3 regions of the Pseudomonas sp. NFACC46-3 genome follow, and region 1 is predicted to be linked to each of the others. Evidence: predicted binding sites of a transcription regulator. Region 1 holds the regulator's gene; each other region holds the start of a gene.
The links. The regulator FliA, encoded in region 1, starts transcription of late flagellar genes. The targets are predictions, from matches to a motif close to CTAAAGTTTNNNNNNNNNNNGCCGNTAA.
Positions count from the first base shown of each region.

Region 2: a site for FliA is predicted at 5,501-5,528, ahead of BM300_RS08135 (methyl-accepting chemotaxis protein). Genes of this name have one in related genera too.
Region 3: a site for FliA is predicted at 6,344-6,371, ahead of BM300_RS10360 (methyl-accepting chemotaxis protein). Genes of this name have one in related genera too.

Region 1 is NZ_FOTH01000030.1:50,244-57,734, forward strand. Features, by position in the region: gene flhF (flagellar biosynthesis GTPase FlhF) at 1-350, shown strand, start outside; gene fleN (flagellar synthesis regulator FleN) at 467-1,297, shown strand; gene fliA (RNA polymerase sigma factor FliA) at 1,294-2,037, shown strand; gene BM300_RS24015 (chemotaxis response regulator CheY) at 2,205-2,576, shown strand; gene BM300_RS24020 (protein phosphatase CheZ) at 2,595-3,380, shown strand; gene BM300_RS24025 (chemotaxis protein CheA) at 3,411-5,669, shown strand; gene BM300_RS24030 (protein-glutamate methylesterase/protein-glutamine glutaminase) at 5,718-6,851, shown strand; gene BM300_RS24035 (flagellar motor protein) at 6,851-7,491, shown strand, end outside.
Region 2 is NZ_FOTH01000005.1:67,511-75,001, reverse strand. Features, by position in the region: gene BM300_RS08160 (hypothetical protein) at 1-978, opposite strand, end outside; gene BM300_RS08155 (adhesin) at 1,038-1,631, opposite strand; gene BM300_RS08150 (hypothetical protein) at 1,633-2,079, opposite strand; gene BM300_RS08145 (AAA family ATPase) at 2,402-2,926, opposite strand; gene pnuC (nicotinamide riboside transporter PnuC) at 2,923-3,486, opposite strand; gene BM300_RS08135 (methyl-accepting chemotaxis protein) at 3,745-5,379, opposite strand; gene BM300_RS08130 (undecaprenyl-diphosphate phosphatase) at 5,654-6,484, shown strand; gene BM300_RS08125 (DUF1294 domain-containing protein) at 6,481-6,900, shown strand; gene BM300_RS08120 (MmcQ/YjbR family DNA-binding protein) at 6,905-7,255, opposite strand; gene BM300_RS08115 (LysR substrate-binding domain-containing protein) at 7,252-7,491, opposite strand, start outside.
Region 3 is NZ_FOTH01000007.1:94,765-102,255, forward strand. Features, by position in the region: gene BM300_RS10330 (alpha/beta fold hydrolase) at 1-327, opposite strand, end outside; gene BM300_RS10335 (epoxide hydrolase family protein) at 388-1,758, opposite strand; gene BM300_RS10340 (DUF2790 domain-containing protein) at 1,796-2,053, opposite strand; gene BM300_RS10345 (AraC family transcriptional regulator ligand-binding domain-containing protein) at 2,233-3,195, opposite strand; gene BM300_RS10350 (sterol desaturase family protein) at 3,263-4,117, shown strand; gene BM300_RS10355 (NADPH-dependent FMN reductase) at 4,114-4,707, shown strand; gene BM300_RS10360 (methyl-accepting chemotaxis protein) at 4,736-6,247, opposite strand; gene BM300_RS10365 (MalY/PatB family protein) at 6,428-7,491, shown strand, end outside.

The sequences.
Region 1 (7,491 bases):
GACGCGGTATCAAGTCAAAAAATTATCTCGTATTGGCAACCACCAGCCAGAAACAGGTTCTAACCGCCGCATACCACAGCTACAAACGCTGCGGGCTGGCCGGCTGCATCCTGACTAAGCTGGACGAAACGGCAAGCCTGGGCGAGGTGTTGAGCCTGGCGATCGGTCATGAATTACCGGTGGCCTACCTGACCGACGGGCCGCGGATCCCGGATGATTTGCATCTGCCGCGCCGTCATCAACTGGTCAGTCGTGCCGTGAGTGTGCAAATGCAGGAAGAACCCAGCGAAGAAGCCATGGCTGATATGTTCGCTGATATCTACCACAGCCCGACCAAGCAGGTCGGCTGAGGTAATCATGAATATTTTTTGTACCTACATCGATGGTCTGCCATGCATTGTTCCGTATGTGAACGCGCAGCCAGTAATGTGGCCTCCGTCTAAGTAAGACAAGGTAAAGAACGAACATGGGCAGCATGCATCCCGTACAGGTGATCGCGGTGACCGGCGGCAAAGGTGGCGTCGGGAAGACTAACGTGTCAGTGAACTTGTCCCTGGCTCTGGCAGAGCTTGGCCGACGGGTCATGCTGCTGGACGCCGACCTGGGCCTGGCGAACGTCGACGTGTTGTTGGGGCTTACACCCAAACGCACGCTGGCGGACGTGATTGAAGGGCGCTGTGAGCTGCGTGACGTATTGTTGCAGGGGCCGGGCGGGATTCGCATCGTGCCGGCTGCCTCAGGCACCCAGAGCATGGTTCACCTGACCCCGGCCCAGCACGCGGGCCTGATCCAGGCTTTCAGCGACATCGGCGACAACCTCGATGTGCTGGTGATCGACACCGCAGCCGGTATCGGTGACTCGGTCGTCAGTTTTGTCCGCGCGGCCCAGGAAGTGCTGCTGGTGGTCTGCGACGAACCGACGTCCATCACCGACGCCTATGCCCTGATCAAGTTGCTTAACCGCGACTATGGCATGAACCGCTTCCGCGTCCTGGCCAACATGGCCCAGAGCCCGCAGGAAGGACGCAACCTGTTCGCCAAGTTGACAAAGGTCACGGATCGTTTCCTGGACGTCGCCCTACAATACGTCGGCGCAGTGCCTTACGACGAAAGCGTACGCAAGGCCGTCCAGAAGCAACGTGCCGTTTATGAAGCCTTTCCACGTTCCAAATGCGCGCTGGCGTTCAAGGCAATCGCCCAGAAGGTCGATACCTGGCCACTGCCGGCCAACCCTCGCGGGCATCTGGAATTTTTCGTCGAGCGTCTTGTGCAACAAACAGCAGGGCCCGTGCTATGACAGCCAGCGGTTACAACCATCTCTACAAAAAATCGGCACGGGACGCCCAATACGAATTGATCGAGCGTTACGCGCCACTGGTCAAGCGTATCGCCTATCACTTGCTGGCGCGGTTGCCGGCCAGTGTCCAGGTCGAGGACTTGATCCAGGCGGGCATGATCGGCCTGCTCGAAGTGTCGAACAAATACGACGCGAGCAAGGGCGCGAGTTTCGAGACGTATGCCGGTATTCGCATTCGCGGTGCGATGCTCGATGAAGTCCGCAAGGGCGATTGGGCGCCGCGTTCGGTACACCGCAATACCCGCATGGTCAGTGATGCAATTCGGGCAATTGAAGCTAAAACCGGGCGTGACGCTAAAGATCACGAGGTTGCGGCCGAACTCCAGTTGAGTCTCGACGATTATTACGGGATTTTGAACGATACCTTGGGCAGTCGCCTGTTCAGTTTCGACGACCTGTTGCAGGACGGCGAGCATGAAGGGCTGCACGAGGATAATGCAAGTGCTCACATGGAGCCGTCGCGTGACCTGGAAGATGAACGTTTCCAGAGCGCGCTGGCGGATGCGATTGCCAATCTGCCGGAGCGTGAGCGGCTGGTCTTGGCGCTGTACTACGACGAAGAGCTGAACCTCAAGGAAATCGGTGAGGTCCTGGGGGTCAGCGAATCGCGGGTCAGCCAGTTACACAGCCAGTGCGCGGCCCGTTTGCGGGGGCGTTTGGGGGAGTGGCGAGCGCGTTGACAGGCAGTGTGGGGACACTGCGAACGAGGCTGGCCTGGCAGGTGCTGTACCAGTCTCCATCCGTTGTGCTCCAGACCGTTGTCGAGTGTTGTGCCGGATTGATTGAAATGGCGCGTCCAGGTGCTGGGCGCGTTTAAGACTGCTTGGAGGTCGAATTGGACAAGAACATGAAAATCCTCATCGTTGATGACTTCTCAACGATGCGGCGGATCATAAAAAACCTGTTGCGTGACCTTGGGTTCACCAACACGGCCGAAGCAGATGACGGGACCACTGCGCTCCCGATGTTGCACAGTGGCAACTTCGATTTCCTGGTCACCGACTGGAACATGCCGGGCATGACCGGTATCGACCTGTTGCGCCAGGTGCGTGCCGACGAAAAACTCAAGCATCTGCCGGTGCTGATGGTCACTGCCGAAGCCAAGCGCGAGCAGATCATCGAAGCGGCCCAGGCCGGTGTAAACGGCTATGTGGTCAAACCCTTCACGGCCCAGGCGTTGAAAGAGAAGATCGAAAAAATCTTCGAACGCATCGGTTAACGGCGCCACGGGGGAGCTATGGATAACGAATCTTCAATGGGCGATTTCGAATCGACCCTGAAAAAACATGCCCGCGAACTGGTCGACAGCCTTGAAAAAGGTCGCTTTGGCGATGCGGTTCAAATGATCCATGAGCTCAACCAGACCCGTGACCGCGGTCTGTATCAGGAGGTGGGCAAGCTCACGCGTGAATTGCACAGCGCGATTGTCAATTTCCAGATCGACCCGAATATGCCGCAGGCCGAGGAAGTCTCGCAGATCACCGACGCCACCGAGCGTCTGGGTTATGTGGTCAAGCTGACCGAGGCTGCGGCCAACCGCACCATGGACCTGGTGGAAAGCGCAACGCCCCTGGTCAATGGCCTGAGCGACGAAGCCCAGGCCTTGAGCACCGACTGGGGTCGGTTCATGCGGCGCGAAGTCGGCGCCGAAGAATTTCGGGAGCTGGCCCGTCGGGTCGACGGTTTCCTGACGCGCAGCAGCAACGAGAACCGCGCCGTGGCCAGTAACCTCAACGACATCCTGCTGGCTCAGGACTATCAAGACCTGACCGGTCAGGTGATCAAGCGCGTGACCCAGTTGGTCACCGAAGTCGAAAGCAACCTGCTCAAACTGGTGTTGATGGCCAGCCAGGTCGACCGCTTTGCAGGCATCGAACACGACCGTGAAGCGATGCTCGCTGAAAAAGATCCACAAAAACATCTCTCTCAGGGTGAAGGTCCGCAGATTCATGCCGATAAAAGAGAAGACGTTATGTCCGGTCAGGACGATGTGGACGATTTGCTGTCCAGCCTTGGATTCTGAGTTTTAGCCCTGTTTTAGGAGCAGCCATTAATGAGCTTCGGCGCCGATGAAGAGATCCTTCAGGATTTCCTGGTTGAGGCCGGCGAGATTCTAGAGCAACTGTCTGAACAGCTGGTCGAGCTGGAAAGCCGACCAGATGATGCGGATCTGCTCAATGCAATTTTTCGCGGTTTCCACACTGTAAAAGGAGGCGCCGGCTTCCTCCAGCTCAACGAGTTGGTGGAGTGCTGTCACATTGCCGAAAACGTGTTCGACATCCTGCGCAAGGGTGAGCGTCGCGTTGATTCGGAACTGATGGACGTGGTGCTTGAAGCGCTGGATGCGGTCAACAGCATGTTCAGCGAAGTGCGTGAGCGCTCGCCGATCACCGCTGCCACCCCCGAACTGCTCGCTGCGCTGGCGCGCCTGGCCGAGCCGCAATCGGCTGACGAAGCGGCTCCGGTTGCCGAGCCTGCGGTTGAAGAACCGGTCGCCGAGGCATCGGGCGACATCACCGATAACGAATTCGAACAACTGCTGGACTCCCTGAATACCGTCAAGGCCCAGGCCGAGGCGCCGGTCGCTCCGGCTGCACCTGCTGCACCGGTCGCCGATGGGGCTGCCAGCGATGAAATCACCGATGCCGAGTTCGAGTCACTGCTCGACCAGCTCCATGGCAAGGGCCAGTTCGCGCCGGATGCGGTCGTGCCGCCGACGGCTCCGGCCGCCCCGAAAGCCGCGGGCGACAGCTCGGACATCACCGACGACGAATTCGAAGCCTTGCTCGATCAGTTGCATGGCAAGGGCACCTTTGCCGTTGACGCGCTGGATTCAGCCATCGCTTCGGCGCCGACACCGGCCAAGCCTGCCGCTGCTACCGCGGGCAGCGACCTGATCAGCGATCACGAATTCGAATCACTGCTCGACGAGTTGCATGGCAAGGGCAAGTTCAGCGAAGTCGGTACCGCTTCTGCTGCGCCTGCTGCCGCTGCCGCAGCGGCTGCACCGGCGGCCAAGGCTGCGCCCAAACCCGCTGCCAAGGCACCGGAACCGAAGGCCGAACCTGCCAAGCCTGCCGCTGCTGCTCCGGCGCCCGCCCGTGCTGCGGCGGCTGCGCCAGCGGAAAAACCGGCCAGCGAAGCCGAGACCACTGTTCGGGTCGATACCGCGCGCCTGGACGAGATCATGAACATGGTCGGCGAACTGGTGCTGGTGCGTAACCGTCTGGTGCGCCTGGGCCTCAACAGCCAGGATGAAGCCATGTCCAAGGCCGTGTCGAACCTCGACGTGGTCACGGCGGATCTGCAGACCGCGGTCATGAAGACCCGGATGCAGCCGATCAAGAAAGTCTTCGGGCGCTTCCCGCGCCTGGTTCGCGACCTGGCTCGCCAGCTCAAGAAAGAAATCAACCTGGAACTGGTGGGTGAAGAAACCGACCTCGACAAGAACCTTGTCGAGGCCCTGGCCGACCCGCTGGTCCACTTGGTGCGCAACGCGGTCGACCACGGCATCGAGTCGCCGGAAGAACGCGAAGCCTCGGGCAAGGTCCGCAGCGGCAAGGTGATCCTGGCCGCCGAGCAGGAAGGCGACCACATCCTGCTATCGATCTCCGACGACGGCAAAGGCATGGACCCTAACGTGCTGCGTTCCATCGCGGTGAAACGCGGTGTGATGGACAAGGATGCCGCTGACCGCCTGAGCGACACCGAGTGCTACAACCTGATCTTCGCCCCAGGTTTCTCGACCAAGACCGAGATTTCCGACGTGTCGGGCCGTGGCGTGGGCATGGACGTGGTGAAAACCAAGATTTCCCAGCTCAACGGTTCGATCAATATCTACTCGACCAAGGGCCAGGGCTCGAAGATCGTCATCAAGGTCCCGCTGACCCTGGCGATCATGCCGACCCTGATGGTGATGCTGGGCAACCAGGCGTTCGCCTTCCCGCTGGTCAACGTCAACGAGATTTTCCACCTCGACCTGTCGCGCACCAACGTGGTGGACGGCCAGGAAGTGGTGATCGTACGGGACAAGGCACTGCCGCTGTTCTACCTCAAGCGCTGGCTGGTCAGTTCCGCCGCTCATGTGGAGCAGGGCGAAGGCCACGTGGTGATCCTTTCGGTGGGCACCCAGCGGATCGGCTTCGTTGTCGACCAGTTGGTGGGCCAGGAAGAAGTGGTCATCAAGCCGTTGGGCAAGATGCTCCAGGGCACCCCGGGCATGTCCGGCGCCACCATCACCGGCGACGGCCGCATCGCGTTGATCCTCGATGTGCCAAGCATGCTCAAGCGTTACGCCGCTCGGCGTATTTGATTCTGGAGGGGCGTGGCCCAGGGCCGCGCCTCGTCTAACGGAGTGTTTATGGTAGTTAAAGTCCTGGTGGTGGACGATTCGGGGTTTTTCCGCCGCCGCGTCTCGGAAATTCTTTCGGCGGACACGAGTATTCAGGTCGTCGGTACCGCGACCAATGGCAAAGAGGCGATTGATCAGGCCCTGGCGCTCAAGCCGGACGTGATCACCATGGACTACGAGATGCCGATGATGGACGGCATCACGGCCGTGCGGCATATCATGCAGCGCTGCCCGACCCCGGTATTGATGTTCTCGTCCCTGACCCATGAAGGCGCTCGGGTGACCCTCGATGCGCTGGACGCCGGGGCGGTGGATTTCCTGCCGAAGAATTTCGAAGACATTTCGCGCAACCCCGACAAGGTCCGGCAGTTGCTGTGCGAAAAGGTCCACAGCATTTCCCGCAGCAATCGCCGTGTCGGTGCCTACAGCGCACCGGCGCCAGCCCCGGTTGCGGCACCAAGCCCTGCGCCAGCGCCGACGGCATCGAGCAGTTTCAATCCGGCCCCGGTACGCAGCGCGCCGGCACCTGCGCCGACGCGTTCGGCACCCGCCAGTGCAACGTCGCCGGCACCCAAGCGCAAAGCCTACAAGCTGGTCGCTATCGGTACGTCCACGGGTGGCCCGGTGGCACTGCAACGGGTCCTGACCCAGTTGCCGGCCAACTTCCCGGCCCCCATCGTGTTGATCCAGCACATGCCGGCGGCGTTCACCAAGGCTTTCGCGGAGCGTCTGGACAAGCTGTGCAACATCAGCGTCAAGGAAGCCGAGGATGGCGACATCCTGCGTCCCGGCCTGGCGTTGTTGGCACCCGGTGGCAAGCAGATGATGATCGATGGTCGGGGCGCGGTGAAAATCCTGCCCGGTGACGAGCGTCTGAACTACAAGCCTTGCGTGGACATTACCTTCGGTTCCGCGGCCAAGTCCTACGGTGACAAAGTTCTGGCGGTGGTGCTCACCGGCATGGGCGCCGACGGTCGTGAAGGTGCGCGCCTGCTCAAGCAAGGCGGCAGTGCGATCTGGGCCCAGGACGAAGCCAGCTGCGTGATCTACGGCATGCCGATGGCCATCGTGAAGGCGGACCTCGCCGACGCGGTGTACGGGCTGGACGACATCGGTAGACACCTGGTCGAGGCGTGCCTGTAATGGATGTGCTCAGCCTGATCGGCATCGTCATGGCGTTCGTCGCCATCATTGGCGGCAATTATCTGGAAGGTGGGCATCTGGGCGCGCTGGCCAACGGCCCGGCGGCGTTGATCGTGCTCGGTGGCACCATTGGCGCGGCGCTGTTGCAGTCGCCCATGAGCGCTTTCAAACGCGCCATGCAGGTGCTGATCTGGATTCTGTTCCCGCCCCGTGTCGACTTGGCCGGTGGTATCGACCGGGTGGTGAACTGGAGCCTGACCGCGCGCAAGGAAGGCTTGCTGGGCCTGGAAGGGGTGGCCGATGCCGAACCTGACAGCTACTCACGCAAAGGCCTGCAATTGTTGGTGGACGGCGCCGAGCCGGAAGCCATCCGCAGCATTCTGGAAGTGGATTTCTACACCCAGGAAAGTCGCGATATCGAAGCGGCCAAGGTATTCGAAAGCATGGGCGGCTACGCGCCGACCATCGGCATCATCGGTGCGGTGATGGGCCTGATCCATGTAATGGGCAACCTGGCCGATCCATCGCAACTGGGCAGCGGCATCGCCGTGGCGTTCGTCGCCACGATCTATGGCGTGGCCAGCGCGAACCTGGTGCTGTTGCCGATCGCCGCCAAGCTCAAGTCCATCGCGTTGCGCCA
Region 2 (7,491 bases), on a different contig from region 1:
GCAGCCGGCAGCGATGGACAGCGAGTTGCTCTGCTGGTTGCCCACGCCTGCCGACACGTTGGCGCCGCCGTTACCGGAGAAGCCGTTCATGGAGTTGGTCATGGTGGCGTTGTTGATCACAGGGTTTTTCCAACCGTCACGGGTCAGCACCTGCTGGGTGTTGCTGCCGGCCAGCTCGAAGGTCCCCACGGCGGAGAACTTGAACTTGTCGTCATCGTGACCGCCGCCATAGCCGCCGCCTCTGTTGTCCCAGCCGCCGTGATCGTTGTCTTCGGCCGTACCGGTACCTTTGGCCTTGAACGTGCCGGAGGCGCTGTAGGTGCTGGTGAGGGTGTCGGTCTTGTAGGTCCGCACGCCTTTGTTGTCGACCACTAGGCCGGTGGAGGACTGGTCAGCCGCGGCAGAGGCCTGTGCGACACGGCCCCCGGATACAGCGATGGCCAGGTTGTTTTTCTGTTGGTTGAAGTTCCCGGCGGTCACGTTGATGCCGATGTTGCCGGAGCCACTGTTGCCTGCATTGGTGAGCGAGGCGTTGTTTTGCGTCGAGTTGTTCTTGACGTAGTTGTTGTTATTGACCTGCGTGGCGCTGGAGGCGGCGACAGCCGAGCCGAAGATAAAGCTTTCGTCGGCGGTGGCCAGGGCGGCGGCGTTGTCCTGCTGGTTGCCGTCGCCGCCGGCAATGTTGGCGCCCATATTGCCGTTGCTGCCATTGAGCGAGTCAGTGGCTTCAGCGGTGTTTCTGGTGGCCTGGTTGGTCACCACGTTACCGTCGCTGTTCTGCTCATCCAGCACCGTAGCCCCAGCGCCGGCATTGATGGAGAGCAATTGATCCAGCGTCGGCCCTTGCTGATGGCCATTGCCGTGACCGTGACCATTGCCATGGCCATTATTGTTGTCGTTTCCTCCAGCCTGTGCCGCCATTGTCATGACCGCGGCGAGAGCGAAAACCAATGGTTTGAGTGCCATTGTAGGTTTCATGGTGTTTCTCCTTGCGTGTCGTTGGTTAAGTGTCAGTACTTTCTTATGTAGCCTCCGGGTCAATCCGCGACTCGGATGCTCAGGGTGTTAGCCATGCGGTTTCCCACCCCTGCGCTCTGGTTCACCTGGATTACCCCTCGGCTGCCGGTGAAGGCCTGGTCGCTGGTAACGACCTGGCGACTGCCGGTTGGGGCGCCAGTTGCTCCTGAGTTCGGTGGCAACGCCACGTTCTGTTGAGACAGGGCGCTGTCGTCAATGCTCTGCGGATGGGCACTGATGCCCACCCGCATGACATTGGCCATCTGGTTGTTGGCCCCGGCGGACTGGTTGACGCCCAGCACACCGTTGCCGTTGGTGAAGGAGTGGCCGCCGATACGGGCGGTGGCGGTCATGGAAGGGGCTGCCTGCGTGTCGACGCGTTGCTGCACGCGGGTGCTGGCCTGGGCGTGGCTGCCAATGGCGATGGCCCGGGTGTTGGTTTGCTGGATCTGGTCGCCGGCGGCTTGGTTGACGTTGAAGTTGCCGGTGTAATGGCTGCCGGAATCCTGCAGGTTGGCGTTACTGACCACCGCAACACCTGGATCGGCAAATACGGTGAAAGAACTGAGCAGGGAAAGCATGAACAGGGCGAGCAGAAACAGCACGGGCTTCATATCACTGACCTCCCGCCAGCCGACCCAGCGGGGCCAGGCCGGAACTCAGCGAGCGGTTGATGGTGCCGGAGATCGCGCCGCCGCTACCGCCACCGTGACCGGCATTCATGCCCGGCATGCCGTTGGGATTGGTCACGACGTTCAGACCTTGCACGCCAGTATTCGGGTTGACGGTGTTGCGGATCGACGAGCCGCTGGCCACGCTGGCAAATTCGCCGTCACTCAGTTCGGTGCTGGCGGTCGCCTGGTGGATTCGTTCGGAGGGGTTGGCATTGACGGTGGTTGGATAGGGGTCTTTGCCACCGTTGCGACCAATTGCGATGGGCTGCACGTCGCGGTTGAGCACAATGACGCCGTTGCCCTCGGCCTGCGCCGGCAGACTGAGCGTTGCGCTGGCGGCGCAGCCGGTTAACAGCAGGCACGTCAAACTTTTCTTGAAAGTCCCCACGGCATCGATTCCTTCTTCGGTGGGCTGGCCCTTGTCAGCGTTGCGAAGTGGGAGAGCATGTGTTGTGCCGTGTTTTGAAATGACTTGTAGTTCAAAGGGTTAGAGTTTTTTTGTATGACCCGCCGGTCGAATCTGTTTCATCCGTGAGACAACCCTGTGGCGGTTAATGGCCGTGCGCTATCGTTTGGCTATGGATCCAGGCTGTGGGAGGGGAGTGTTTCAAGAAACTAACAGTGAGGATGACAATTGTGTGAAAGGGCGCTGGGGCAGGGTTTGAGGGGGGGCAGGTGTTTCAAGAACGCAACACATCCCTCGCGATACGTCAGATTTCGAGCAGTCGGGTCACGGCGGCGAACACCTGGTCCCGACGTTGCGTCCAATCGCCTTCAATCACTTGGAAATGCCGTTGATGCCGAACCAGCCAACGCTCGATCGCCTCGAAGAAATCCATGCGTTCTGCCAGTTCGGGTTGGCAGCGCAAACCGTCGCCGGTCCATTCGACTTGCTCGGGGCTCAGCAACAAGTGCAGGTCATAATGGCGGGCCAGCAGGGCCGGCTCGAGCCAGTCCGGGCAGTCGCCGAACAGGGTCTGGCTCCAGAGGATGTTGCTCAGCAGGTGCGTGTCGAGGATCAACAGCGCCGGCCGGCGGGCACGCGCCTCATCTTCCCAGGCCAATTGGCTGGAGGCGATGTCGGTGATGTCCGCCAGGCAGGTGTCGCGTTGGGTCTGCTCCATGAAATGGCGTACGTACTCATCCACCCGCACGCCACCAAAATGTTCCTGCAATTGCGCCGCCAGCCAACTCTTGCCGCTGGATTCCGGGCCGGTCAGCACCACCACCTTCATGCGCGCAGGGCCGGGTCGGCGCGCCATTCCCGCCAGCCTTGCACGGCCAACAGGGTGAACAGGGCATAGAGCGCGGCAGTCAGGTGCAAGCCTTTGTAGATGAACAGGCCGACGAAGATCACGTCCAGGGCAATCCACAGCGGCCAGCATTGCACGCGTTTCTGCGCCATCCACCACTGGGCCACGAGGCTGAAACCGGTGAGCGCGGCATCGAGCCAGGGCTGGGCGGCATCGGTCCAGTGGGCCATGGCGGCGCCCAACAGCAGGCTGCCTGCCGCACCGATAGCCAGGCCGGACAGCACTGACGCCCCACCGAGACTGCTGACCTGGCGTCCATCATGATTGTGCCCGGCACGGGTCCATTGCCACCAACCGTAGAGTTGCAGCACTGCGTAGACAACCTGCAGCAGCATGTCCGAGTACAACTTCACCTCGAAAAAAATCCAGCTGTACAGCAACACCATGACCAGGCCTATCGGCCAGCACCAGGGGTTCTGCTTGACGGTCAACCAGACAGCGATCACGCCGAGGGCTGCGGCAAACAGTTCAAGCCCGGACATGGCGGTTCCTTGGGGAATAGAAGAGGGCGGCGATTGTAAACGCTATGGCGTGGGCAGCTCCAATACCAATGTTGAATGTGCCGTCGCTATCGCGAGCAAGGGATTACGTTCGTTCCCACGCTCCTGCGTGGAAATGCCGCCAGGGACGCTCCACGTTCCGCTTCTGGAGGTGACGCAGAGCGTCACGGGATGCATTCCCACGCGGAGCGTGGGAACGATCTAATCCAAAGCCCGCTCCCACAGGGGGGCTACCGATCTTTAGACCCGGAACTGCGTGAGCAACCCGTTCAACTGTTCACTCAATGCCTTGAGGCGGGTGCTTGCCTGGCTGGATTGTTCGGCGGCCATGGCGGTGCTGTGGGACAGGCCGGCGGCCTGGGTGACGTTCTGGTTGATGTCTTCCACCACATGGGCTTGTTGCAACGTGGCGCTGGCGATGGAGGCGTTCAGGTTGTTGAGATTGCGCAGGGCCTGGCCGATGGCGTTGAGGCTGGCACCGGCCAGGCCGGCCTGTTCGATGGTCAGTTGCGAAGCACGGCTGCTGTCGCCGATGACTTTCACGGCGGCTTCGGAATGGGTTTGCAGGCGCTCGATCATCGCCTGGATCTCTGCAGTGGACTTCTGAGTACGCTGGGCCAGCAACCGCACTTCATCGGCGACCACCGCGAAGCCCCGGCCCTGTTCGCCGGCGCGGGCGGCTTCGATTGCGGCGTTGAGGGCCAGCAGGTTGGTCTGCTCGGCAATGGAGCGAATTACCTCCAGCACGCTGCCAATCTGGGTGCTTTCACTCGCCAGGGTGCGGATCACTTCCACCGCCTGGTCGATGGTCTGGGACAGGCGGTCGATCTGCTGCAAGCTGCCATCGATGTTGACCTGGCCTTGCTGGGCCTGGGATTCGGCGTCGCGCATCTCGTTGGCCGCGTGCTCGGCGTTCTTGGCCACGTCCTGCACGCCATAGGTCACTTCATTGATCGCGGTCGCCACCAGCTCCATTTGTTGCGACTGCTGCTGGCTGCGTTCCTGGGCCTGCGCCGCGTCGTTGCCCAATTCACTGGAGGATTGCCCCAGCGCACTGGCCGAAGCTTGCAGTTGGGTCACCACTTGCCGCAACTTGGCGGTAAAGGCGTTGAAATGCCGCGCCAGTTGAGTGACTTCGTCCTGGCCGTGGGTGTCGAGGGTGCGGGTCAGGTCACTCTCGCCGCTGGCGATGTTGGCCATGGCGTTGACCGTTTCCTGCAACGGGCCGACGATGCTGCGCACGATCAGGGTCAACAGCAGGCCCATGAGCAGGGTGATGACCAGTCCAACCACCGAGGCCTTGATCACCTGCGATTGAAACTCGGCCTGGACGTCATCCACGTACACGCCTGAGCCGATGATCCAGCCCCAGGGCTCGAACAGTTGGACGTAGGAGGTCTTGCCCACCGGGGCCTCGGCGCCCGGTTTCGGCCAGAGGTAATTGATCATGCCGGCGCCCTTGGACTTGGCGATGGCAACCATCTCGTTGAACAGCGCATAGCCGTTCGGGTCACGGATGGCCGAGAGATTCTGGCCTTCAAGCTTCGGGTTGGTCGGGTGCATGATCATGACCGGCGTCAGGTCGTTGATCCAGAAATAATCAGCCTGGTTATAGCGCAGGCCACGTACGGCGCTGAGGGCCTGCTTTTGCGCGGCGTCACGGGTAAGGGTCCCGGCAGCTTCCAGGCCTTGGTAGTAAGTCAGCACGCCGCTGGCGGTCTGTACCACATGCTGGGTTTTCTGCACCTTGGCTTGGTAGAGGTCGCTGTGGATCTGTTTAAGCATCAAGGCGCCGAGCGTGAACAACATCACGATGGCCACGACCAGGATGAGCCACAAGCGTCGGCTGATCGACACACTGCGCAAGCTATTCATACGCTGTCACTCCGGTTTTTTTATTCTTGTCATATCGACGGCCGGCACTGTAGCGCCCGGCCGCTATCGGTCATTGACCTGAGTCACAACGCGGCAGCGTTATCAGGGCTCGTCTGATAGGATTTCGGCCCCGCAGCGCAAAACCTGAGCCGGTTCTCATTTTTCATTGGTTTTTTTTGAAAGGTCGCGGTTATCGTGCACCCGCTGCGGGGGACCTGCATGACACTTGAATATTGATAAGACCTGCATGAACAGCGTCTTTTTTGGGGGATGAATGGATTTGTGGACCGCCTTTTCGGCACTGATTCTTGGCGTAGTAGAAGGCTTGACGGAGTTTCTGCCGATTTCCAGCACGGGACACCAGATCATTGTCGCTGACCTGCTCGAGTTCGGCGGTGAGCGTGCGATGGCGTTCAACATTATCATCCAGCTCGGCGCGATCCTGGCGGTGGTCTGGGAGTTTCGCCGCAAGATCTTTGACGTGGTGCTGGGCCTGCCGACGCAGCCCAGCGCCCGCCGCTTTACCGCCAACCTGCTGATCGCCTTCCTGCCCGCCGTGGTCTTGGGCGTGCTGTTCGCCGACTGGATCCACCACTACCTGTTCAACCCGGTCACGGTGGCCACCGCGTTGGTGGTGGGCGGCCTGGTGATGCTCTGGGCCGAGAAGCGCCAGCACCAGGTGCACGCCGCAACGGTGGACGAGATCTCCTGGAAAGATGCCCTGAAGGTCGGCCTGGCCCAATGCATTGCGATGATCCCAGGCACCTCCCGTTCCGGCGCGACCATCATTGGTGGCCTGCTGTTCGGGCTGTCGCGTAAAACCGCTACCGAGTTTTCGTTCTTCCTGGCGATGCCGACCATGGTTGGCGCGGCGGTCTACTCGGGCTACAAATACCGTGAACTGTTCGTCCCGGCGGATTTCCCGGTGTTCGCCATTGGCTTCGTCACCGCGTTCATTTTCGCCATGATTGCGGTCAAGGGCCTGCTGCGATTCATCGCCAGCCACAGCTACGCCGTGTTCGCCTGGTATCGAATCGCCTTCGGCCTGTTGATCCTGGCAACCTGGCAGTTCGGCTGGGTGGACTGGACCGCTGCCAAGCCATGAACCAATCACGCAGCCGCAAACACGCCGGGCGCAATGCTGAAGGCACCGTGCAGCACCTGCGGCTCAAACTGATGCTGTTTGCGCTGCTCTGTGCCTTGCCGTTGTTCGGTTCGCTCCTGTTGGGGCTGCGGGCGGTGTCGTGGGTGCCGATGGTGGCTTATGGCGGCGTCAGCGTGGTGGCATTCCTGCTGTACTGGAGCGACAAGCGCAAGGCGCGCGCCGACACCTGGCGCACCCCGGAGAATGTGCTGCATGCGGTGGAGCTGGCCGGCGGTTGGCCCGGAGCCTTGCTGGCCCAGCAGCTGTTTCGCCACAAGACTCGCAAAGTGTCGTTTCAGGTCGTGTTCTGGTTCATCGTGCTGTTGCACCAGGTGTTCTGGATCGACCAGTTGTTCCTGGGCAGCTATCTGTTCTGAATGACTAGAGCAACAAGCCCACCTGGGTGCGCTTGGGCAATTTGCTGACCACCAATTGGTGTGAGCGTTGCAGCAGGCCACGCAACTCTTCGGCCCCCAGCGGGTAGGGCACTTGCATGATGACCCACTGGGCCCGCGCCAGGTAAGGCGCGGGGTGAATGCCCGGTCGGTCGCAATGGCCCAGGAACAGATCCTTGTCGACCTTGAACGCCAGCGAGTCGCCTCGCAGGCCCTGCAGGGCGAACATCTTGTTCCCGGCAATGGAAAACACCCGCACGCCGCCCCATTTGTAGTCCTCCCTGGCGCCGGGCAGGCCCAGGCAAAACTGCGCGACATCCTCTTCGCTCAACCTCATATCGTTCTATCTCCACAGCCCTCGAAGGCTTCCACCAAATGATCGATCCATGCACGCACCGCTGGCAGCACGCCACGCCGATGCGGGTAGACCGCCTGGAGCCAGCCATCGGGCGATGACCATCCAGGCAAGAGTTCCACCAGTGTGCCGTCCTGCAATTCCTGCTCGCAATACATGCTCGGCAATAAGGTGAAGCCCAGGCCGGCGAGGGTGCAGGCCCGGCGCACAATGAAGTC
Region 3 (7,491 bases), on a different contig from region 1:
CTTCTCTGCCAGCGCTGGCGCCACATCCGCGTAGCTGTGAATGTCATAGGGCCAACCATGCAGCAGGATGACCACCGGCCCATCGGCGGGACCGACCTCGGCATAGGAAACGTCCAACAGGCCAGCCTTGACGTGCTTCAACGGGCCGAACGAGGTGTGACTGCCCGGTGTAATGGCGCCGATGGTGCTGGCAGGTATATCGGCGGCGTTAGCCTGCGACGAAGCGAAGCCCAAGGCGCCCAATTGCATCATCGCGAACACCAGGAGGGCTGGGGTGAACAAGCGACCATGGCGCGCTGCGGATGGGTGGTTCAGAGTCGTGTCCATGTGAATCTCTCTTACGAATGGCGGGTGAGCGGCTCACGGTTCTGAGCCGCCAGGAAAGGTTTAATGAGCGGTCTGGGCGACGGTGTTTTTCGCGGCGCTACGCAATGGCCGGAATGCCTCGCGCAACTCTTCGCTGAACAATTGCGGCTGCTCCCAGGCAGCGAAATGGCCGCCCTTGCTGACTTCGTTGAAGTAGGACAGCGACGGGTAGGCGCGCTGGGCCCAGGTTTTCGGTGCGCGATAGATTTCGTGGGGGAACACGGTGATCGCTACCGGGACCTTGATGTCAGCGGTTTTTTGCGCCACCGCACTGAAGTTATTGTTGTTGTTCTCCCAATAGAAACGGGAGGACGATGCGCCGGTGTCGGTCAGCCAGTACAGGCTGATGTCGTCGAGCATTTCATCGCGACTGAGCACACGCTCAGGCTTGCCTTCGCTGTCAGTCCAGGCGGCAAATTTCTCGTACATCCATGCCGCTGTGCCCGAGGGCGAATCTGCCAGCAGGTAACCGATGGTCTGCGGCCGGGTCACCATCATTGCGCCGTAGGCTGCATTGCGGCCGAAGAAGCTGCTCAGCGAGTTGTAGGCAGTGCGTTCTGGAGCGCTCAACCCGGCCGGTGCCGGTTCGCCGCTGGTGATCGGCTTCACCAGCTCCGGCGGCACGGTCGCCGGCATGTTCAAATGGATACCCAGCAAACCGGGCGGCGCCAGGCGGCCCAAGGCGTCGGAGATGACCGACCCATGATCACCGCCCTGGGACACGTAATGGGTGTAGCCGAGGCGTTTCATCAGCACGTCCCAGGCCTTGGCCACGCGGTCCGGGCCCCAGCCCAACTCGGTCGGCTTGCCGGAAAAGCCGTGACCTGGAATCGACGGAATCACGACGTCGAAAGAGTCCTCGGCACGCCCCCCGTAGGCGGTTGGATCGGTCAACGGGCCGATGGTCTTGAGGAACTCGAATTGCGAACCCGGCCAGCCATGGGTAAGGATCAGCGGCATGGCGTTGGGATTGCGCGAACGCACATGAATGAACTGGATGTCGACACCATCGATCGTGGTGATGAACTCGGGCAATGCATTGAGCCTGGCCTCGGCCTTGCGCCAGTCATAACCGTTGCCCCAATACTTCACCAAGTCCTGTACCTGGGCCAGTTGCACGCCCTGGGAAACGTCATTGACGGTTTCCTTGTCCGGCCAACGGGCGTCGGCAATGCGCTTGCGCAGTTCGGCCAGCTTCGCGTCATCGACATGGATGCGGTATGGGCGGATGGCCTCGGATTGAGACGATTGAACCGTACTGGCTGGCGCGACCGCGGCGGTGGCCGCCCAGGCTCCCGGGCTGGCAGCGAGCAGTGCGAGACTGAGCGCACTGCCCCTGGCGGTGTGAACCAGGCAACGGTGCCAGGCGCAAACGGATGAAATTGCAAGCATGATGACTCTCCTTGAGTGAGTGGCCCACGGACCTGGATCAATTGTCCTGAGCGCAGTCCTGGGCGACGGCGTCGTAGTCCAGTGCCTGGATCTGGCCGGCCGAGTCCAAATAGGTCATGCGTGTCTCCACGACGCCGCAGCTCGAGCCTTGCTTGACCGAAAGCACCTTGGCGACATCCAGGTGGTCGCCATACATGTAGGTGTGAGGCTTGATGCTGTCTTGGGCATTGGCCACGACAGCGCCAAGGCTCAATGCGGCAAACAGGGAAGCGATGCCGAGGTTTTTCCAGTTCATGATGTTATCTCCGACGTGGGGTGAGCCAATGAGACGGCTGGGGCTGTCTCGGTGGGCTCATTTGACGTCGGCCAGGTATCGCGCATGTGTCAGCGACGGTCTTGAATGAAATCGTCCGTATCAACAATGGCCTTGGATACACAGAGATACATTCGTATCGGGAGGGCTCGCTGATTGCCTTACTTCACCGCACGCCATCTGCTTCGTGCATGCAGGTACGCGGTCGTATCGCTGTAACCCAGCTGAGCGGCAATCTGCGCCGGGGATTCGCCCTGCATTTCCAAAAGCAACTCCAGTTCGCCGCGAACCTGGTCGAGCAACTGCCTGAAGGTCGTGCCTTGTTCCTCAAGGCGCCTGCGCAAGGTTCTCGGCGTCTGGTGCAGTGCTTGCGCCAGATCGACCAGCGTTGGCGTTTCGCCTTTGGCCAATGATCGCCGGACACCGTCGGCCAGCCTGGCCGACCAGCCGGTGAAACTGCGGTGCGCGGCGACCCGGCGGTCGAGCTCCTGGGTCAACAGCTCCAACATGCCGTGATGACGCGTCTGCATCGGCAGGCGTGCGCTTGGGGCATCGAAATAGAAACGGTTGTCCGGGCAGTCGAACTCGATGCGGTCTCCAAACCATTGGCTGTACTGTTGGTAATACGAGGGCCGCGAATGGGCGAATCTGGCGAGAATCGGCTGTATGTCCTGTCCCGTTCCTCGCCGTAATTGCGTAACGGCCATTACGCCATAGTGCTCTACGACGTACCGCGCCAAATCCCCCGGCGCATCGACACTCAACTCGACGCCCAGGCCGTTTTCGTCATTGAGCAAGCGCACCGTGTCCGTATCCGAGGCGAGCGCGGCGTAGCGTGCCCAAAGCTGCATGGCCGACAAGACGTCAGGGCTGTACAGGCAAAGATAAGCCAGGACGTGCCAGTCCTGAGGCGTAAATAGCTCAAACAGTTTCAAGCCGATCGCCGGATCGACGCGCGCCGCTTCGCGCCAGAGCTGATCCAGCTCGATCAGGTTGTAGTCTTTTTGCCTCCCGCCAGCGTGACTGTCCAGGAAACGCTCCAGCACCTGGCCCAATTTGCCCCGGTGAAAGCGTTGGGGTGAACGATTGACCGCTTCTCGCTCGATTCTGTCCGTTTCGCGCATTGGGAGGGCTGACTCGCTGGCTTCTAATGAAATGGCATTGCCCGCTGGGGCCTTAATCGAGAGTGCCATGAATACAACAATGCTCGCCAATAATCCTTCTGTCGTCGTGGCCGGGATATTCCTCGCCTTCATTTTGCTGGAACTTGCTTGCTCGGCCTTGCGCCAGTCATCGGGCGGCAGGCGTGATGTACTGATTGAAGTCATCGGCTCCGGGATCCTGGTTGCAATCACCTTCCCCGCCGTCATGTGGCTGAGCGGCAAGTTGCTCAGCCTGGTTGCCCCGCAGATGAAGGACGCGCTGGTGGCGATCCCCTGGGTCGCCGGGTTCGTGTTGTTCCTGTTGCTGGACGACATGACTCAATACTGGTGGCATCGCCTGACTCACCGGGTTCCCGCCCTCTATGCGTTGCATCGCGCCCATCATTCCGCGCCCTACATGAGTGTCCGGATCGTTTATCGCAACAACAGTTTTTATTACCTGCTCATGCCCGGGATCTGGCTGTCCGGCATGCTGATCTACCTGGGCCTCGCGCCGGTCTACTACGTTTACCTGATCATCAAGATGACTGTTATTTTCGCGGCGCACAGCAGTGTTGCATGGGATGACAAGCTTTATGGGGTTCGTGGTTTGCGGCCCGTGGTCTGGCTTCTGGAGCGGATAATTTCCACCCCATCCACCCACTCTGCCCACCATGGCTTGACGGCCGAGGACGGTGTCACTCATTACAAAGGCAACTTCGGCAACCTGTTGTTTCTATGGGATGTGCTGTTCGGGACGGCAAAAATCACGCGCCGACGCCCGCCAGCCTACGGAATCGAGCACCTGTCACCGATCAGTTGGCAAGAGGAATTGTTCTGGCCCGTCGTGCGCTCACGCCGTACCGCGCCCAAGGCCAGCGCACAACCGGAGGTGACGCAATGAGCCGCCACATCGTTGTGCTGTCGGGTTCCAACCGCGGGGACAGTCAGTCGCTCAAAGTGGCGCGTTATCTGCGCCAGCGACTGACGGATCTCAACCTGTGCGACGCCAGCGACTTGATTGACCTGGCCGCCTGCCGATTGCCGCTTTGGCCGGAAAAAGACCGCGATGAGGTGTGGCGTGCCCAACAATCGATCCTTGCCAAAGCGACAGCACTGATCGTGATCAGCCCGGAGTGGAATGGCATGGCCTGCCCCGCGCTGAAGAACTTCTTCCTCTATGCGGGGACCAAGGAGCTCGGGCACAAACCCGCGCTGTTGGTGGGCGTCTCGGCTGGACTTGGCGGCGCCTATCCCATCGCCGAGCTGCGTGCGTCGAGCTACAAGAATTGCCGGATCATGTATTTGCCGGAACAGCTGATCATTCGGCAGGTGGAGTCGATGCTCAACGGCCAGGAGCCGGCCCACGAAGACGACAATCGCATTCGGGGGCGGGCTGATTGGGCGTTGCGCATGCTCTGCCAGTACGAAGTTGCGTTTCGCGAGATACGGCTGACCCTCGAACATCCTCCGGCGTTTGCTACCGGTATGTAGGCGCGGTGGTCACTGCAGATCCTGCCGCTCAGAGCGTCCCGGCTTTGCCATGAAACGCTTGCCCCAACACCGCCAAACGCTCTGCCAACGGCGGCAAGCACTGACTGCTGCGAGTCAGGATGCCAATGTTGTCGGCGTTGCGCTCAGCCACGGCCTGGACGCTCTGCAAGCGCTCATTGATCCCCATCGACGCCTTGGATTGTTCCTGGGTGGTAGTGGCGATCAGGTCGTTGAAATGGTTGATCACTGCGATGTCTTCCACCACGGCGTGGAGCAGTTGTGAAGCGAGTTGGCTGGCGGACACGCAGCGCGCCACTCCATCCCGGCTGTCTTGCATGGCGACAGCGGCCTGGCGGCTGCCCTGCTGCAGCTTGGCGATGATCTGCTGGATTTGCGTGGTGGACGTCGAGGTCTTTTGGGACAGGGTCCGGACTTCGTCGGCCACCACCGCGAAACCACGGCCCTGCTCGCCGGCCCGAGCGGCTTCGATGGCCGCGTTGAGGGCCAGCAGGTTGGTTTGTTCGGCGATACCATTGATCACATCCAGCACCTGGCCGATCTGTTGCGCCTGTTCAGCCAGGACTTGCACGGTTTCGTTGGTCAGGTTGATGCGCCCGGCCAGCTCGACGATCTCTTCTCGGGTCTGGTCAACCGTGCTGCGCCCGCGGTTGACCTGCTCGTTGGCCTGGCCGGCACGCTGCAAGGTCTGGTCGACATGGCCGGCGATGTTCTCCATGGCCTGGACCAGATGGCTGATCGCTCCGCTCATCTGCGCCACTTCATCGAGTTGGTGGCGGGCGCCGGTTTCCAGGGTCTGGCCGACTTGGGACAGGTCCTGGCCCAGGTCCGAGAGGTTTCGGGTGTCGCGCACCACGCCGTCCACCAGTTGGGTGACCTGCTGGAGGAAATGATCGAAACGCTCGCTCGACGAGACCTTGACGCCCTCGTTGTGCTGCCTGCCAGCGTCGTTGCTCAATTGCGCGGCCGCCACCAGAACCTTATCGAGCACATCCTGGTTTTCCGTGGCGTCGGCCAGGCTCTGGTTCGCCAGGTAAACCAGGATCACACTTTCCACTACCACGTAGAACGCGTGGAGAAAGACCATCGACCAGCCACCGTGGGTATCCATCACGAACACCGGATAACCCTGGTGTTGGAGCCAGTGAAAACCGAGGTGATGAACCGCAATGGTGGCGGCGGCCACGACAATCGGCAGCCAGTCACGGTAGAACGTCAACACGGCCAGCAGCACGAAGATCCCGAAGTGGAATTCGATCACACCCTGGGTCTGGTTGATGTGCAATGCCGCCATGACCATCAACGCCACCGCGATAACACAGCGCATGGCCCGAGTGCCCACCAGGACGCGATAAAGCGCGGTGCTCGCCACGCAGGTTGTCGCTCCGACCAGCAGCGCCTGGGTAAACGTCGAGTGCAGGAATGCCAGGCTCAGGGAATACAACAACGTGAGCCAAAGCAGCCCCAACATGATGCGATCGGCTCTACGGTGGTGATCGTTAAAGCGCACGGGCGATGTCATGGGGGTCGTCCTTTTCAAAGGCCTGGAGGGTCCGTTACCAATGCCGTTCACGTCTTTGGGGCGTTTCGACAGTGAACTGTAACTGATTATCATCAGTTGGTGGCACTACGCCACCAAGCTTTTCTCACTGGCCTTTGCTTTATGATGTTCGCCATCTCATGACTGACTGATGGAACCCCCATGACTTTCGATTTCGACACGGTATTGGAACGCCACGGCACCGGCAGTACCAAATGGAGCCGCTACCCGGCCGATGTGTTGCCGATGTGGGTCGCCGATATGGACTTCCCCGCCCCACCCGTGATCATCGACGCGCTGCACAAGCGCCTGGAACATCCGATGCTGGGCTACAGCGTGGCCCAGGACGATCTGCGCGCCGCCGTCGTGGCCGATCTGTGGAGCAAGTACGCCTGGCGCGTCGAGCCCCAGCAGATTGTGTTCCTGCCGGGTGTCGAGCCGGGCTTCAACATGGCCCTGCATGCCTTGGTAGAGCCCCAGCAGAATGTCGTGGTGCAGGTGCCCAACTACCCGCCGCTGCGCAACGCCCCAGGTCACTGGCAGTTGAACAAAGTGGAATTGCCATTCCACCCGGTCAACGGTGAATTCCACACGCCATTGGCTGCGTTGCGCGAGGCCTTGCAGGGCGGTGGCGCGCTGTTGCTGAGCAATCCTCACAACCCGTTGGGCAAGGTGTTTGACCGCCAGGAACTCAAGGCCGTGGCAGACATCTGCCTGGAGCAGGACGCCTGGATCATCTCCGACGAAATCCATGCCGAACTGTGCTTCGACGGCCGTGTGCACATTCCAACCGCCTCCCTCAGCCCGGAGATTGCCGAGCGCACCATCACCCTGATGTCCGCCAGCAAGGCCTTCAATATCGCCGGGTTGAAGACCTCGTTCGCCATTATCCAGAACACCAAGCTGCGCGAACGGGTCAACAGCGCCCGGGCCGGCATGGTCGACAGCGTCAATGCCCTGGGCCTTGAAGCGACCCGTGCGGCCTATAGCGAAGCCGGTCCGTGGCTAGAGGCCCTGAAGGCGTACCTGCAAGCCAACCGCGATTACCTGGTCGATGCAGTGAACACTCGCCTGCCGGGCATCACCATGACCGTACCCCAGGGCACTTACCTGGCTTGGCTGGATTGCTCCGGGTTGGGACTGGATGACCCGCAGGGCTTCTTCCTGAAAGAAGCCAAGGTGGGGCTGAGTGCCGGCCTGGATTTTGGCGACGACGCCGGTCAGTT